Regions from separate parts of the Streptomyces sp. bgisy100 genome, predicted to be linked through region 3. Evidence: riboswitches for the same ligand, from Rfam matches in the RefSeq annotation. Region 3 holds a riboswitch; each other region holds the start of a gene.

Region 1 (3,959 bases), on a different contig from region 3:
GAGGGACGCCGCGGCCCTGTCCTTTTTCCGCTCCCGTTCCCGTTCCCGTTCGACGCAAATGTGCGGACCGAATTCCCGCCCGCCGTTACCGGAATTCTGTTAATTCCCCGCGCTCAGCGTGTTGACGGGCTGTTTCGGATTTCTCACCGGAAAGGGCCGGCGCAGCCGGTAGGCCGCCAGGGAACGTTCGGCGTGCGCGGCCATCAGCGTGCGGGCCCGGTCCGCGTCACGCCGCGCCACCGCGTCGGTGACCGCGCCGTACTCCTGCCAGGACTCGGCCCTGCGGACCGGCGGATGGGCCGCGTACACCCAGGTGACCTTGCGGCGGACCTGGGTGAGCAGCGAGGCCAGGCTGGGGCTGCCGGACGCCTGGGCGAGGGTCTCGTGGAACCAGTCGCCGAGCGGCCGCAGATCCGCGGTGTGCCCCCGGCGGGCCCGCTCCTGGCCCAGCCGGACCAGTCCGCGCAGCACCTTGAGATGGGCCTCGGTGCGGCGCTGGGCGGCGCGGGCGGCGCCCAGCGGTTCCAGCAGCACCCGCATGTCGAGGAGGTCGGCCGCCTCCTGCGCGGTGGGCTCGGCGACACAGGCACCGGCGTGCCGGCGCGTGGTCACGAACCCCTCGGACTCCAGCGTGCACAGGGCCTCCCGGACCGGCACCCGGGAGACGCCGTAGCGGCGGGCCAGCACCTCCTCGGTGAGCCGGCTGCCGGGCGGGTGCGCACCGGAGACGATGTCTTCCCGGATCGCCTGGCACACCGCGTGCGCCGGAATTCCCTTACCGGCCGTCGGCAGCGCATTTCCGTTCACCGTCGCCCCCGCATGGCCCGACCTCCTGTGAAAGGTGAAGGGCGAAGCACAATTCGCTGCCGCCCCGTTCAGGAACTCTATGGCAATGCGGAGGCGTTTCCGACGCGTACGGCCGGACCGGCGCTGACTTTCGGACAGGCCGGACCGGCGTTGCCCCGCTGGAGGTGCGGGATCGGCGCTGCCTTGCGGCCGGCGGCGGTCGGGGACTTCAGAGGCTGAGGCCGTGCGACCGGAGGTAGGCGACCGGGTCCATGTCCGAGCCGTAGTCGGGCGAGGTACGGGCCTCGAAGTGCAGGTGCGGGCCAGTGGTGTTGCCGGTGTTGCCGGACAGGCCGATCTGCTTCCCCGGGGTGACCGTCTCGCCCACGGAGACGCCGATGGACGACAGGTGGCCGTACTGGGTGTACGTGCCGTCCTTCATCTTGATCACCACGTTGTTGCCGTAGGCGCCGCCCCAGCCGGCCTCGACGACCTCGCCCGCGCCGACGGCGTGGACGGAGGTGCCGACAGAGGCGTGGAAGTCGATGCCGGTGTGGCTGCCGGAGGACCAGGCGCCGCCGGATGCCTGGTATCCGGTGGAGACGCTGCTGCCCTCGACGGGGAGGACGAAGGTGTTCAGACGCTTGCGCTCGGCCTCGCGGGCGGCCCGCTCCTTGGCCTCGCGCGCCTTCTCGGCCTTGGCGGCGGCCTCGCGCCGGGCCTCGGCGGCCCGCTTCTTGGCCTCGGCCTCGGCCTTGGCCTTGGCGGCGGCCGCGTCGGCGGCCTCCTGCTGGGCCTTCGCCTGGGCGTCGATCGTGTCGGCGAGGGTGTCCCCGGCGACGATCGCCTGACGCAGCCCGGTCTCCTCGGGCGCCGGGGTCTCCCCGGGCGCGGCGAGCGCGGGCGAAGCGACCGAGGTGACGGCGCCGGCGGCGGTGAGCGTGGCTATGCCTGCGATGTTCGCGCCGGAGCGGGCCATGCGGCTCGGACGGCGGTGTTTCCCGGTGGCACGGGTGAACGCCATGGGGCGGCGTACTCCTTTCCTTCCTTCTCGCCTACCGGGTTAGCTGACGGGTTCGGAGCAGGAAGGTCTCCTACGGACCCCTCCGGAGAGGCGTCCGATTCACCCCAGGGACTGCGCACGGGTCCCCGGCTCCCCTGGCTCGCGCCGTACGGGGACTCGGCGATGACTGTCCGGTGCCGCGGGTGCGGCCGGTGTCCGACCGAACAGCCGCACCGACGCTAAACGGGACATCTTTCAATCGCCAAAGAAATGCCGATCTTTGTTGCGCACACCACAGGAGAACACTCACCCTCACCAACAAAACGGGCATACGACCGAACCCCGGTGCCGTACCCGGCACCGGGGTTCGCTGTCGTGTCACGGCCCGCCGGAACGGACCGACGCGGCGTCAGCCGCCCCGGGGGACAAGCCCTTTGGGGCGCCTGACGCCACAACGGGACCGGCGGACTCACGAGTTGGGGACGGGCCCGCCCCGCCGCCGGGCCGGGCGGCTCAGCCGCCGACCACCTTCACCTCGCCGATGCCGAGCGCCCGCACCGGCTCCTCGATCTGCGAGGCGTCGCCCACGAGCACGGTGACCAGCCGGTCCACCGGGAAGGCGCTGACGGCCGCCGCCGTCGCCTCCACGGTGCCGGTCTCGGCGAGCCGGGCGTAGAGCTGTGCCTGGTAGTCGTCCGGCAGGTGCTGCTCCACCTGGTCGGCGAGGGTGCCGGCGACGGCCGCTGCCGTCTCGTACTTCAGGGGCGCGACCCCGACGAGGTTCTGCACGGCGACGTCCCGCTCGGCGTCGGTCAGGCCCTCGGCGGCGAGAGTGCGCAGCACCTTCCAGGCGTCGTCCAGGGCGGGGCCGGTGGAGGCGGTGTCCACCGAGCCGCTGATGGCCAGCAGCGAGGCGCCGGTGCCGTCGGGACCGGAGCGCAGGACCTGGCCGAAGGACCGCACGCCGTAGGTGTAGCCCTTCTCCTCCCGCAGCACCCGGTCGAGCCGGGAGGTGAGGGTGCCGCCGAGGCAGTAGATCCCGAGCACCTGGGCCGACCACACCCGGTCGTGCCGGTCCGGGCCGATCCGGCCGATCAGCAGCTGGGTCTGGACGGCGCCGGGCCGGTCCACGATCACCACGCGGCCGGTGTCGTCGGCGGTCACCGGCGGTACCGGGCGCAGCTCGGCGGGGCCGCCGGTCCAGGCGCCCAGGGTGTCGCCGAGCACCGCGGCGAGGTCGGTGCCGGCCAGGTCGCCGACGACCACCGCGGTGGCGGTGGCGGGCCGGACGTGGGCCTCGTAGAAGGCCCGGACGGCCGCGGCGTCGATGCGTGCGACGGTCTCCTCGGTGCCCTGCCGGGGGCGGGACATCCGGGACGAGGCCGGGAAGAGCTCCTTGGAGAGCTCCTTGGCCGCGCGGCGGGCCGGGTTGGCCTGCTCGTGCGGGATCTCGTCCAGCCGGTTGGCGACGAGCCGCTCGATCTCGCCGTCGGGGAACGCCGGGGCGCGCAGTGCGTCGGCGAGCAGCCCGAGCGCCTTGGCCAGCCGGGAGGCGGGGACCTCCAGGGAGACCCGGACGCCGGGGTGGTCGGCGTGCGCGTCGAGCGTGGCGCCGCAGCGCTCCAGCTCGGCGGCGAACTCCTCGGCCGTGTGCTTGTCGGTGCCCTCGGACAGGGCCCGGGCCATGATCGTGGCGACCCCGTCCAGCCCCTCGGGCTCGGCGTCCAGCGGGGCGTCGAGGTTGATGTCGACGGCCACCACCTGCTGGCCCGGCCGGTGGCAGTGCAGCACGGTGAGGCCGTTGGGCAGGGTGGCGCGCTCGGGGGCCGGGAAGGCCCACGGCTTGGCGATGCCGCCCTGCGGCTGGGGGTGGAAGGTCATGGTGGCGTCGGTCACCGGTCCGCCTCCTCGTCTGCGGTGCCGTCGGCGGGGGTGCCGGCGGCGGTGTCGTCGTCGGCGGGGGCGGTCGGCTCGTAGACGAGGACCGCGCGGTTGTCCGGGCGCAGCCGGGCGGCGGCCACGGCCTGCACCTCCTCGGCGGTGATGTCCAGGACCCGCTGGACGGCGGTCAGCGCCAGCTGCGGGTCGCCGAACAGCACGGCGTAGCGGCACAGCTGGTCGGCGCGGCCGCCGACGGTGGCGAGCTGGTCCAGCCACTCGCGCTCCAGCT
Region 2 (3,959 bases), on a different contig from region 3:
TGCCCGCCCGGTCCATCAGCGAGGCGCGCTCCAGGTACTGGTCCGGCGCGGAGGAGAGCGCGAGCTGGAGCGCCGGGGCGATGCCGCCCGAACGGTACTGGGCGGTGGCCAGCGAACCCAGTGCGTTGCGGGAGGCGTTCAGCCGCTGCGTCCGGCGGGCCGCCTCGTCCCGGAGTCCGTCCAGGGCCTGCTGCGCCTTCACGGCCTTCTCCCGTGCGCCGTTGTACTTCTCGGTGGCCTCCTCGGCCTCCTGGTGGAGCCGGTCGACCTCGGCCTTCACCCGGGCGGTGCCGGGTCCGGGGTCGGCCAGCGCGGTGCCCTCCAGGGCGCCTCCGCCGGCGGCGGAGGCGAGGGCGAGGGTCACCGCCGTACGGGCGGTGGTACCGGTCAGCGATCGCCGCCTGGGCTTCCGGTGCGAGGCCACGGCCGCCATCACATCCTTCCAACGGTCCGACAGCCGCGGGGGGTTCGGCCGTCTGGAGGAGGACGCTAAGCCCGCCGGGCGGGAGCAAGTACGAGGATGAGCGGGACTGGGTCCTTTACGCGCGGGTCTGAACGGAAGCCCCGGGTGATTTCTCGCCGCTCTGGCGTTTCCCGGCGCGCGCATGATCGAAATGGCGATTGAGCCGGACCCGGCTGCGAGAGGGTGCTATGGGCCCGGTTACGCTCCGCCGCATGGACATATTGATCAATGTCTTCGTCGGCCTGCACATCATCGGCATCGCCTCGCTGCTCGGCGGATTCCTCACCCAGATGAAGGCGATGGGCCAGGGCACGGCGCGGTTCGTCCCCGCGATGCTGCACGGCGCGCTGACCATGCTCGTCACCGGCGTCGCGCTGGTCGGCCTGAACCAGGCCGACGACCAGACCCCGAACACCGTCAAGCTCGGCGTGAAGCTCGCCCTGCTGGTCGTCATCCTCGCCCTGGTCTACGTGAAGCGGGACGAGGAGAAGGTCGAGAAGGGCGCCTTCGCCGCGGTCGGCCTGCTGACGGTCGCCAATGTGTTCATCGCGGTGCTCTGGACGTAGCCCCGCAGTCCCGGCCCGGGACGTAGCCCCGCAGTCCCGGCTCTGGACGTGCCCCCGGAGTCCCGGCTCTGGACGTACCCCCGGAGTCCCGGCCCGGGACGTGCCCCCGGAGTCCGGGAAAGGGGGCGGCCCCGGCCGGTCGGAAGCGACACCCGACCCCGAGGCGCCCCTTCACAGGCCACCCGCCCCCGAACGCAGTGCGCCCCACCGGCGGTCCGGTGGGGCGCACTCCGCGTCGTCGGCCGGTTACGAGGGGCGGACGCTGCCGTAGATCGGCATGTAGGTGATCGCCTCGGTGCGGACGTTGGCGCCCGGCTTCGGGGCGTGGACCATCTGGCCGTTGCCCGCGTAGATCCCGACATGGCTGATGTCGTCGTAGAAGAACACCAGGTCACCCGGCTTGAGGTCCTCGGTGGCGACCCGGGTGCCGACCTTCACCTGGTCCCAGGTGGTACGCGGCAGGGAGACCCCGGCGCTCTTCCACGCGGCCTGGGTGAGCCCCGAGCAGTCGAAGGAGTTCGGGCCGCTGGCGCCCCACACGTACGGCTTGCCTATCTGCGCCTTCGCGAAGGCCAGCGCCTGGGCGGCCTTGGCCGAGGCGGTGCCGGAGTCCGAGTCCTGGCCGGTGCCGGTGGAACCGCCCGTGGCGTCGTCCTGCTGGGCCTCCTCCCGGCGCTGCTTCTCGGCCTGCTCCCGGGCCAGCTCCTCCGCCTTGCGCTGGGCCTCGGCCTGCTTCCGGCGCTCGATCGCCGCCAGCCGGGCCTTCTCCTCGGCGGTCAGGTCCGACAGCAGATCGCGCGCCTCGGCGAGCTTGCGCTGCACGGTCCGCTTGCTGGCCCGCAGCCGGTCCTGCGAATCGGTGAGGGACTCCAGGCTCCGGGTGGCCCTGCCCCGCTGCTCGGACGCCTTCTCCTGCTCCTCCTGGAAGTCCGAGACGGCGCGCTGCTGGCGCTGGGTCATCCGGTCCATCAGGTGGTTCTGGTCGAAGTAGTCCTGCGGCTGCTCCGAGAGCATCAGGGTGGCGGTCGGGGCCATCCCGCCCTCGCGGTACTGGGCCGCGGCGAGGCCGCCGAGCTTGCGGCGGGACTCGTTCAGCCGCTCCGTCCGCTTCGCGACGTCGTCGACCAGCCGGTCGGTGCGCGACCGCTGGGCGTCGGTGCGCTCCTTGGCCTGGTTGTACTCCTGGGTGGACGACTCGGCCTGGCGGTACAGGTCGTCGACCTTCTTCTGGACCTCTTCGATGCTCTGCCGCGGCTCGTCCGGCGCGGCCTGGGCGCTCTGCGACAGCAGCGTCGCGGACGCCATCGCCGCGGTGGTGAGGCCGACGGCCGCGCGGCTGGAGCCGGGGGAGGCGAGAATACTGGTCCGCGGTTTGCGGTGCGACGCCAAGGCGCGCGTCTCCTTCCGTGGACCGCCTACCGGGTTAGCTGTCGGGTTCGGGCGGATCGGAAGGCTGCCCTACGGCCCGTGCACGGCGTTCGATCCGCGTGCGGAGGGCCGATTCACCCCATTGTTGCTTTGTGGGTCCCCGGCTCCGGGTGCCTGAGGCAGGGCCGGACTCGGCGGAGGCCGCCCGTGCCGACGCGGTCGTCGGCGGGTGGTGCGAGCCGCCTGAGCGAGCACGGTAGCCAATGTGTGGGGGTGCTGTGAAGGCTGGTGTTCGATATGCCCGAAACCTTTTCGTGACCTGAGGTGTGAGCTGGATCATGCCGACCCCCGGCCTGCTGCCGGCCGGGCCCCACGGCCTGCTCCTTGCCCGCCGGCGGACCGGCGGCGGCCGGAACGGGACGGTCGAGGCCGCACGGACGCGGGAACCGGTGTGGGCTGTCGGTCCGGCCGCCTAGACTCGGTGGGCGATGAGCAGCCTCTTTGACGACAGCTTCCTGGCGGACCTCGAGCACTCGGGCGAGGAGCCCCCGCCGCCGCCCGAGGAGTCCGCGCACCCGCGGGAGGAGGTCCCCCACGACCTCTTCGAGGGGCGCTTCGACCACCCCGTCCAGCGGGACGCGTACTACCGCGACGGCGCGCCGAGGCCTGCCATCGACCCGGCCGCGCTGCTCGAGGGGCTGAACGAGCAGCAGCGCGCCGCCGTCGTCCACACCGGATCGCCGCTGCTCATCGTCGCCGGCGCCGGCTCGGGCAAGACCCGGGTGCTGACCCACCGCATCGCCCACCTCCTGGGCGCGCGCCACGTCCACCCCGGCCAGATCCTCGCGATCACCTTCACCAACAAGGCCGCCGGGGAGATGAAGGAGCGCGTCGAGGAGCTCGTCGGCCCCCGGGCGAACGCCATGTGGGTGTCCACCTTCCACAGCGCCTGCGTCCGCATCCTGCGCCGGGAGAGCAAGAAGCTCGGCTTCACCTCCAGCTTCTCGATCTACGACGCCGCGGACTCCAAGCGCCTGATGTCGCTGGTCTGCCGGGATCTCGACCTGGACCCCAAGCGGTATCCGCCCAAGTCGTTCAGCGCGAAGATCTCCAACCTCAAGAACGAGCTCATCGACGAGGAGACCTTCGCCGGGCAGGCCGCGGACGCTTTCGAGAAGACGCTCGCCGAGGCCTACGCGATGTACCAGTCGAGGCTGCGCGAGGCCAACGCCCTCGACTTCGACGACATCATCATGACCACGGTCCACCTGCTCCAGGCGTTCCCGGACGTCGCCGAGCACTACCGGCGGCGCTTCCGGCACGTCCTCGTCGACGAGTACCAGGACACCAACCACGCCCAGTACACGCTGGTGCGCGAGCTGGTCGGCACCGGGGAGACCGTGCCGGGCCAGGACGTGGCCGAGCTGTGCGTGGTGGGCGACGCCGACCAGTCGATCTACGCCTTCCGCGGCGCCACGATCCGCAACATCCTCCAGTTCGAGGAGGACTACCCGGACGCCACCACGATCCTGCTGGAGCAGAACTACCGCTCCTCGCAGACC
Region 3 (3,959 bases):
GGAAGAGCGGCAGGTCGGACGCCTCGGAGGCGGCGTGCGCGACGGCCAGCGAGACGCCGAGGATGGCGTTGGCGCCGAGCGAGGACTTGTCCGGGGTGGCGTCCAGGTCGAACATCGCCTGGTCGATCAGCCGCTGCTCGGTGGCGTCGTAGCCGACGAGCTCCGGGCCGATCTGCTCGATCACGGCGAGGACGGCCTTCTCGACACCCTTGCCGCCGTAGCGGCTCTTGTCACCGTCGCGGAGCTCGAGGGCCTCGAACGCTCCGGTGGAGGCACCGGAGGGGACGGCGGCACGACCGGTGCTGCCGTCGTCGAGGCCGACCTCGACCTCGACCGTGGGGTTGCCTCGCGAGTCGAGGATTTCCCGGGCTACGACGACGTCGATGGACGGCACGAGCATCTCCTTCATGGGTGTGACGCAGATTCGCAGTGTCTGGGTGGCGCTGCGCCACGAGCCTAACCGGACCGGCCGCATCGGTCGGCCTCTGCCCGCCCGGCGAGACGAAAAGGCGCCCATAGACCCGCAAAAGCACGCCCCGGCCGGGCGCGTCCGGGGGCAGGGCGCTCGGCCGGGGCGGCACGCCCGCTGCCCCGGCCGGGCCGGGGCAGCGGGAGGCGGGTCAGCTCAGGTGGAGCCGCTGGCCCGGGTAGATCACATCGGCGTCGTCCACGATGTCCTTGTTCAGGTCGTAGACCTTCTTCCAGCCGCCCTTGACGTCCTCGGCCTTCGCGATGGTGCCGAGGGTGTCGCCGGACTTGACCTTGTACTCGCCGTCGCCCTTCTTGACGGGCTTGGGCGCGGCCTGCTTCTGCGGGGCCGCCGCCGGGCGGTCGCTGCGGTCGGCGTGCTCCGGGGCACCGCGGTCCTCCGTGGCGTCGCCGGAGGAGGAGCCGGTGTCGACACCGGCGGCCGGGCCGCCCGCGGTGAGGCCGCCGGCCCCGGCGCAGGACCAGGCGCCCGGACCCTGCTGGGCGAGCAGCTTCTCGGCAGCGGCGATCTGCTGCTCCTTGGTGGCCTGGTCGGCGCGCGGGGCGTACTGGGTGCCGCCCGCGGCGGCCCAGCTGGACTGGGAGAACTGCAGGCCACCGTAGTAACCGTTGCCGGTGTTGATGGACCAGTTGCCACCGGACTCGCACTGGGCGACCTTCTCCCAGGTGTCCACGGAGGCTGCGGAGGCCGAGGTGGCGCCGATCAGCGGGGCGGCCACGGCGGTGCCCGCCAGACCGGCGAGCGCGGCCATACGGACGGCCTTGGACGGACGGCGATGCTTGTTCTTGCCGGAAAGCAGCATGGAACGGTCTCCTCACCGACGCCTGCGAGGTGAGCTGTCGGGTTCGGGCTGTGAGTGCCCGGCCCGGTGCCTGCGCACCGGGCTTCACCCCTAGCCGGTCGGCCCGTTCATCCTTCAACGGACGTGTCCGGCACTTACCTTGGGTCCCCCGCTCCTGCCTACGGCGCTTTCGCGACGATTCCCTCCGGCCGCCGGCAGGATTCGGCGTGACGGTCGGAGGCGCCCGCGGTGGCGAGCGGACACGACGGTAAGCACACCCGCCCCGCAGGTTCAAAGTGCGACATCCCGCCCATCAAACCCCTCCCTGCCCGCCCGTCACTCACATCACCGCAGGTGAGGGCGGGTACAGGGCCATCCGACCGTCCAGACAGGTGCGTTGGGCCGATGAGATGCTTCTCTCACGCACCCACAACGGGCGGAAAGGGCTCGAACTACCCTTCGGAATCGCTCAGATCGAGGTCCTGGCCTGGGCGAATCACGTCCGCGTCGGAGCCGACGACGTCCTCGTTCGACGCGTACAGCGCGCTCCAACCACCGGGAAGGGCGTACTCCTGAGCGATATCCGACAAACTGTCACCCGGTTGGACGGTGTACCGGCCGTCCGCGGACGTGTCGGCCCGGTCCTCACCACGCGAGGCGTGCCGTCCGCTGTCGCGCTCCTCGTCCCCGGACTCCTGCTCGTCGGCGGGGGCGCCACGGTGCCGGCCGGTGCCGTCGCCGCCCTTGTCCGAGCCGTCCTCGTCCGAGCCACCCTTCCCGCCGGACGCTCCGTCACTTTCGTCGGACCGGTGGGCGTCGGCCTTGTCGTCGCCGCTCTTGCCGTCGTCCGCGTCGCCGTTCTTCGCGTCGTCGCTCTTCGCGTCGCCGTTCTTGTCGTCCTCGCGCTTCCCGCCGTCGCCCTTGTCGTCATCGGCGTCGTCGCTCTGCGCGCGGTCCGCGTCGTCGTCGGCTCTGCCGGACGACGACGCGCCGTCGGAGTACTCCGGGTCGAGCGGCAGCAGGGACTCCAGCGGGCCCGGCGGCTCGGTGCTGCCGGGGTCGACGTCGGGGGCCTCGCCCCCTTCCTGGAGCCGCGCGTTGGTGGCACAACTGGGCCAGGCCTCCGGCCCGCGGTCGGTGAGGATCTTCTCGGCCACCGATATCTGCTGGGAGCGGCTGGCCAGGTCGGCGCGCGGCGCGTAGTCCCGGCCGCCGTACTCCTCCCACATCTCCTGGGTGAACTGCAGACCGCCGTAGAAGCCGTTGCCGGCGTTGGCACTCCACAGCCCGCCGCTCTCGCACTGGGCGACCCGGTCCCAGGTGTCGGCGTCCGCCGCCTGGGCGCCGGTGGCCCCGAGCAGCGGCATCGCGATGCCCGCTCCGGTCATGCCGACGGTGACGAAGATGGCGGGTGCCTGGCGGGGGCGGCGGTGTCGACCGTTCCCGGAACGCATGCGGTTGCCTTTCGAGCGAGTGACAGAGGGCCGTGGGGGGACCGCTTGAAAGTAACGGCGGCCCACGGCAGTCACAAGACGATGTAGCCGAGATCACGTATTGGTCACGTAGTTGACAAACCTTCACTTCCCGTAGGGCTGAACTCCACCGGAAGGGTCCGCAGTCCCCGCATGATGAGCCCGCCACGCCATCGCAATTCATCCGTTTCCACCGCAAGTCGCATATCCGGCAGACGGCGCAGCAGGGTGGCCAGCGCGGTCTGTGCCTCCAGCCGGGCGAGCGGTGCGCCCAGGCAGTAGTGGATGCCGTGGCCGTAGCCGAGGTGCTGGTTGTCGCGGCGGGCGAGGTCGAGGGTGCCGGGCGCGTCGAAGCGCTCCGGGTCGCGGTCGGCCGCGGCCAGTACCACCAGCACCGGCTCCCCGGCGGCGATCCGCTGCCCGCCGAGGGTCAGCGGCTCGGTGGCGAACCGCCAGGTCGCGAGCTCGACCGGGCCGTCGTAGCGCAGCAGCTCCTCGACACCGGTGGCGAGCAGCTCCGTTTCGCCGGCCGCCAGGGAGCGCTGCAGCCGCTCCCGTTGAACGGGATGGCGCAGCAGCGCGTACATACCGTTGCCGATGAGATTCACCGTGGTCTCGAAACCGGCGAACAGCAGGATGAACGCCATCGCGGCCGCCTCGCCCTCGGTCAGGTGCTCACCGTGGTCGCTGGCGCGGATCAGGCCGGAGATGAGGTCGTCGCCCGGTTCCGCCCGCTTGCGGTGGATCAGTTCGGCCAGGTACGACCGCATCTTCTTGACCGAGCGGGCCACTCCCCCGCGCGGTCCGCCGCCGTGCCGGATCATCATCCCGGCCCAGTCCCGGAAGTCGTCCTGGTCCTCGGCCGGTACGCCCAGCAGGTCGCAGATGGCGTAGATGGGGAGGGGAAAGGCGAATTCGTGGATGAGGTCCGCGGAGCCCTTCCCGGCGAAGCCGTCGATGAGCCCGTCGGTCAGCTCCTGCACCCGGGGCGCGAACTCCGCCACCCGGCGCGGGGTGAAGGCCTTGGACACCAGGCGGCGCAGCCGGGTGTGGTCCGGCGGGTCGATATTGAGCAGATGGGTCATCAGATCGGCGCTGCGCTCGCCGGGAATGCCGACCTTGCCCTTGGCGTGGGCGGACTCGCTGTGGTGGACGGGGTTCTTGGAGAGCCGGGCGTCCGCGAGGGCCTGCCGGGCGTCGGTGTACCGGGTCACCA
Region 4 (3,959 bases), on a different contig from region 3:
GGGCGGGACGCAGCCGTCCGGCCGGCCGTATCCGCGGCAGGGCCAGGGGTACGGGCAGGCGCCGGCTCAGGGGTACGGGCAGGGCCAGGGGCCGTACGGGCAGGCCGCGGGTCCGTACGGGCCGCCGCACGGACCCGGCAACCGCCCGTACGGCCCCTGAGGGCGGTCGCAGCCCTCGGACCCCCGGTACGGAGCCGTCGGGCAGGGCACTCCGGTTCACTGCGGAGCTCCCGGGCTGCGGCAGCCCGCGCCCGGCCGTGCTGAAGGTGGCGGTCCGGGACGATCAGGAGCTCCGTCAGGCGGAGGCCGTCGTCAGAGCCGCGAGTTCGTGCTCGTCCAGCCGGAGGCCGGCGCCCGCCAGCAGGGTGCCGAGCTGCTGCACCGTGCGGGCGCTGGCCAGCGGTGCCGCCACGGTGGGCTGGGCGGCGAGCCAGGCCAGGGCGACCGCGGCCGGCTCGGCTCCCCGCGCGGTCGCGACCCGGTCGAGGGCGGCCAGGACACGTTCGCCGCGCTCGGTGCCCTGGTACTCCGCCGCCCGGCCCGCGCGGGCGCTGTCCACCGTGGTGCCCGGCCGGTACTTGCCGGTGAGGAAGCCGGCGGCGAGCGCGAAGTAGGGCACGGCGCCCAGGCCGTGCCGGGCGGCGACCTCGGCGAGCGGGCCTTCGTAGGTGTGGCGGGAGACCAGGTTGTAGTGCGGCTGGAGGGCCACGTACCGCGCCAGGCCCTCCCGTTCGGAGCAGAGCAGCGCCTCCTCCAGCCGCTCCGGGGTGATATTGGACGCGGCGATCTGCCGGACCTTGCCCTCCCGGACGAGCGCGTCCAGGGCGGTGAGGAACTCCTCGACGGGGAGGCCGGGGTCGTCGTAGTGCGTGTAGTAGAGGTCGACGTAGTCGGTGCGGAGGCGGCGCAGCGACTGCTCGGCCGCTTCCTTGACGGTCTTCGCGGAGAGCCCCTTGTAGTCGGGGTGCGCCCCCACCTTCGTCGCGATCACGACGTCCGCGCGGTTGCCGCGGGCCGCCATCCAGTTGCCGAGGACCGTCTCGGACTCGCCGCCGACGTGGCCCGGCACCCAGGCGGAATAGGCGTCGGCGGTGTCCACGAAGTTGCCGCCGGCCGCGGTGTACGCGTCGAGAACGGCGAAGGACTCCGCCTCGTCCGCGGTCCAGCCGAAGACATTGCCGCCGAGGCAGAGCGGGGAGACGGTCAGGTCGCCGAGGGACTTGCGCTGGTCAGCCATATCAGGCGTCAACTGGGGGGCGGCGGGGGCTATTCCGTCGGCAGCTGCGGTACGGCGGAGGCTGCTGCCGTACCGCGGGCGGTTGCGCCGGGGCGCCGCGGACAGGCCGACAGCCCTGGTGTCGGGGGGACGTCACCAGGGCTGTCGGAGGCTGCGGCGGCGGGCGCCGGTGGCGGGAGCGGCCGTCAGATGGAGAGGCCGCGGTCCCGCAGCCAGGAGGCCGGGTCGATCGGGGAGCCGCCGTCGGGACGGACCTCGAGGTGGAGGTGGGGACCGGTGACGTTGCCGGTGGCGCCGACGCGGCCGATGGTCTCGCCCGTGGTCACCTTGCCGGAGGTCTTCGTCATCGAGGAGAGGTGGCAGTACCAGACCTCGGTGCCGTCGTCGAGGGTGAGCACGATCCGGTAGCCGTACGCCCCGGCCCAGCCGGCCTGGGTGATGGTGCCGCCGTGGACCGCCTTGGCGGGGGTGCCGGTGGGGGCCGCGAAGTCCTGGCCGGTGTGGTCGTTGGACCAGAGGTCGCCGGCCTGGCCGAAGCTGGAGGTGAGGGTGTAGGAGGAGACCGGGACGGTGAACTGCTTGGCGAGCTTCGCCAGCCGCTCGGCCTCGGCCTTCTCACGGGCCTCCCGGGCCGCCTCCTCCGCCGCCTTCTTCTTCGCGGCGGCGGCCTCGGCCTTCTTCCGCTCGGCCTGCTCGGCGGCCCTCTCCGCGGCGGCCTTCTCGGCGGCCTTCTCCGCGGCCTCGCGCTCGGCCTTCTCGGCGGCGCTCTGCTGCTGCTCGGCCTGGCGCATGATGCGGGCGCGCAGCGCCTCGCCCGCGCCGGTGCCGTCGGCGGCCTCGTCGGCGGTGAGCCCGGCGTCACTCAGCGGGGCGGCGGAGGCGACGGCGACCGGGGCCTGCTCCGCGTCGTCCGCGACCAGGGAGCCGATGCCGGGCAGGGACGCGGCGTCGGGAAGCTTCTCCGAGACGGAGGAGAGGTCCGGCATGGAGATGGAGACCGGCGGCTTCTCCTGCGCGCTGGCCATGCCACCCGCGCCGACCGCGGCGAAGACGCCCACGCCGAGGACGGCGCCGCTACGGGCCATGCCGCCACCGCGCTGCTTGACGACGCGGTGCCGGCCGCGCACCGGGGCGACGGATTCCTCGGTCGGATTCCACTCACCCGCCGCGGCCGGGGGTTCCTCACCGAATCCGGGATCGAAACTCTGGGGTGTGTACGGGGATTCGGGGGCAGGCCTGTTGGACGCCACGCGGGCGCACTCCTTTCCTTCCTTCTCGCCTACCGGGTTAGCTGACGGGTTCGGAGCAGGAAGGTCTCCTACGGACCCCTCTGGGAGAGACGCCCGATTCACCCCAAGGTGTTGGTTCCCCGGTTCCCTGGGTGCAGGTGGTGCAGGTGGAGCTGGTGTGTCCGGTGGTGCAGGCCCTGCGGGGTGGTGCTGTGTGTGCGGGATTCGGCGATGGCGCACGGTGCCGTCTCTTGTGACGGCTGGGACGACCGCGCTGCGTTATCGAACGTTAATAGGGCCGGGGCCGGATTCCAAGCGGTTCTCGTTGATCGTTAACAGATTGGAGTAGGATCAATCCGGACATGTGCCGCCCAATAGGGGCGAGTTGAGCGGGCCCGCGAAACACGTTCCGGCTGATCGTGCGTCACTTGTTATGCGAAGTGATGCATTCCGGTCACGGACCGTAGGGTGCCGGGGCGGCGGCCCTGCCCTCGTCCGGACCACGGGTCAGCCCCACGGTCCTCCGGCGCTCCGGCTGCCGCCGCCCCGGCCGGCTGACCGCCAGCAGCGCCATGTCGTCCGCCGGCTCGCCCCCGGTGTGCCGGGCCACGTCCTCGACGAGCGCGTCGAGGAGGGCGTCGGGCCCGGGGAACAGCCGGCCGTCGAGCCGCTTCGCCGGGTCGTAGAAGACCCCCTTCTCGTCCCGGGCCTCGGTCACCCCGTCGGTGAACAGCAGCAGGGTCGAACCGCGCGGGAAGTCGAAGGTGTCGACCTGCTCCGGCCAGGCCCCCAGATCCCCCATCCCGAGCGGCAGCGAGGCCACCCCCGGCTCGACCCCGCACACCGAGCCGTCGGCGGAGAGCAGCAGCGGCGCCGGGTGGCCGCGGTTGAGGACGCGCAGCGTGCCCTCGGGCGGCGCCCCGTCGGTGGCGGAGGGGCGCGCGGCGCCCACCTCCGCCAGCACCGCGGTGGTGAAGCCCTCGAACCGGTCCAGGTCCTCGCCCCGCGCCTCGCGGGCCAGCGCCCGCTCCAGCCGGGCGGCGACCTCCACCAGATCCGGTTCCTCCTCGGCCGCCTCCCGGAAGGCACCGATGACCACGGCGACCGCCGCGACGGCCCCCAGCCCCTTCCCCCGGACGTCGCCCACGATCAGGCGGACCCCGTGCGGGGTCTGCTGGACGGCGTAGAGGTCCCCGCCGATCCGGGCGTCGGCCAGCGCCGCCTCGTACCGGGCGGCGACCTGGAAGCCGCCGATGCGTTCGTCGGGCGTCGGCAGGACGGCGAGCTGGACCGCCTCGGCGATGCTGCGGGCCGACGCCAGCTGCCGGTCCCCGCGCCGCACCACCCGGTTGATGAACAGCGCGAGCAGGGCGACGGTCAGCACGGTGACCAGCTCCGTCACCGACTCGATGTCGCCCGCGTCGCCGTTGTAGAGGTGCAGGGCGACGACCGCTCCCCCGGCGGCGATCCCCGCGGCAGCCGTGGCCCGCAGC

Evidence for each region. A riboswitch is a leader RNA that binds a small molecule or an ion and turns the genes downstream of it on or off. The one in region 3 is predicted to bind cyclic di-AMP.
Region 1: another riboswitch for cyclic di-AMP. It lies ahead of AC3EQ1_RS14415 (M23 family metallopeptidase); the one in region 3 lies ahead of AC3EQ1_RS25850 (transglycosylase family protein).
Region 2: another riboswitch for cyclic di-AMP. It lies ahead of AC3EQ1_RS15445 (C40 family peptidase); the one in region 3 lies ahead of AC3EQ1_RS25850 (transglycosylase family protein).
Region 4: another riboswitch for cyclic di-AMP. It lies ahead of AC3EQ1_RS28880 (M23 family metallopeptidase); the one in region 3 lies ahead of AC3EQ1_RS25850 (transglycosylase family protein).

What each region holds. Positions count from the first base shown of each region.
Region 1 covers NZ_JBYITE010000017.1:40,474-44,432, reverse strand. The annotation lists gene AC3EQ1_RS14420 (GntR family transcriptional regulator) at 100-807, opposite strand; gene AC3EQ1_RS14415 (M23 family metallopeptidase) at 1,016-1,810, opposite strand; cyclic di-AMP (ydaO/yuaA leader) riboswitch at 1,825-1,982, opposite strand; gene AC3EQ1_RS14410 (M16 family metallopeptidase) at 2,303-3,670, opposite strand; gene AC3EQ1_RS14405 (M16 family metallopeptidase) at 3,682-3,959, opposite strand, start outside.
Region 2 covers NZ_JBYITE010000019.1:44,682-48,640, reverse strand. The annotation lists gene AC3EQ1_RS15455 (C40 family peptidase) at 1-433, opposite strand, end outside; gene AC3EQ1_RS15450 (hypothetical protein) at 676-1,029, shown strand; gene AC3EQ1_RS15445 (C40 family peptidase) at 1,276-2,418, opposite strand; cyclic di-AMP (ydaO/yuaA leader) riboswitch at 2,427-2,604, opposite strand; gene pcrA (DNA helicase PcrA) at 2,886-3,959, shown strand, end outside.
Region 3 covers NZ_JBYITE010000049.1:18,485-22,443, reverse strand. The annotation lists gene eno (phosphopyruvate hydratase) at 1-400, opposite strand, end outside; gene AC3EQ1_RS25850 (transglycosylase family protein) at 621-1,292, opposite strand; cyclic di-AMP (ydaO/yuaA leader) riboswitch at 1,297-1,468, opposite strand; gene AC3EQ1_RS25845 (LysM peptidoglycan-binding domain-containing protein) at 1,724-2,725, opposite strand; gene AC3EQ1_RS25840 (cytochrome P450 family protein) at 2,830-3,959, opposite strand, start outside.
Region 4 covers NZ_JBYITE010000066.1:2,574-6,532, forward strand. The annotation lists gene AC3EQ1_RS28870 (PrsW family intramembrane metalloprotease) at 1-160, shown strand, start outside; gene AC3EQ1_RS28875 (aldo/keto reductase) at 296-1,237, opposite strand; gene AC3EQ1_RS28880 (M23 family metallopeptidase) at 1,423-2,487, opposite strand; cyclic di-AMP (ydaO/yuaA leader) riboswitch at 2,499-2,640, opposite strand; gene AC3EQ1_RS28885 (PP2C family protein-serine/threonine phosphatase) at 2,921-3,959, opposite strand, start outside.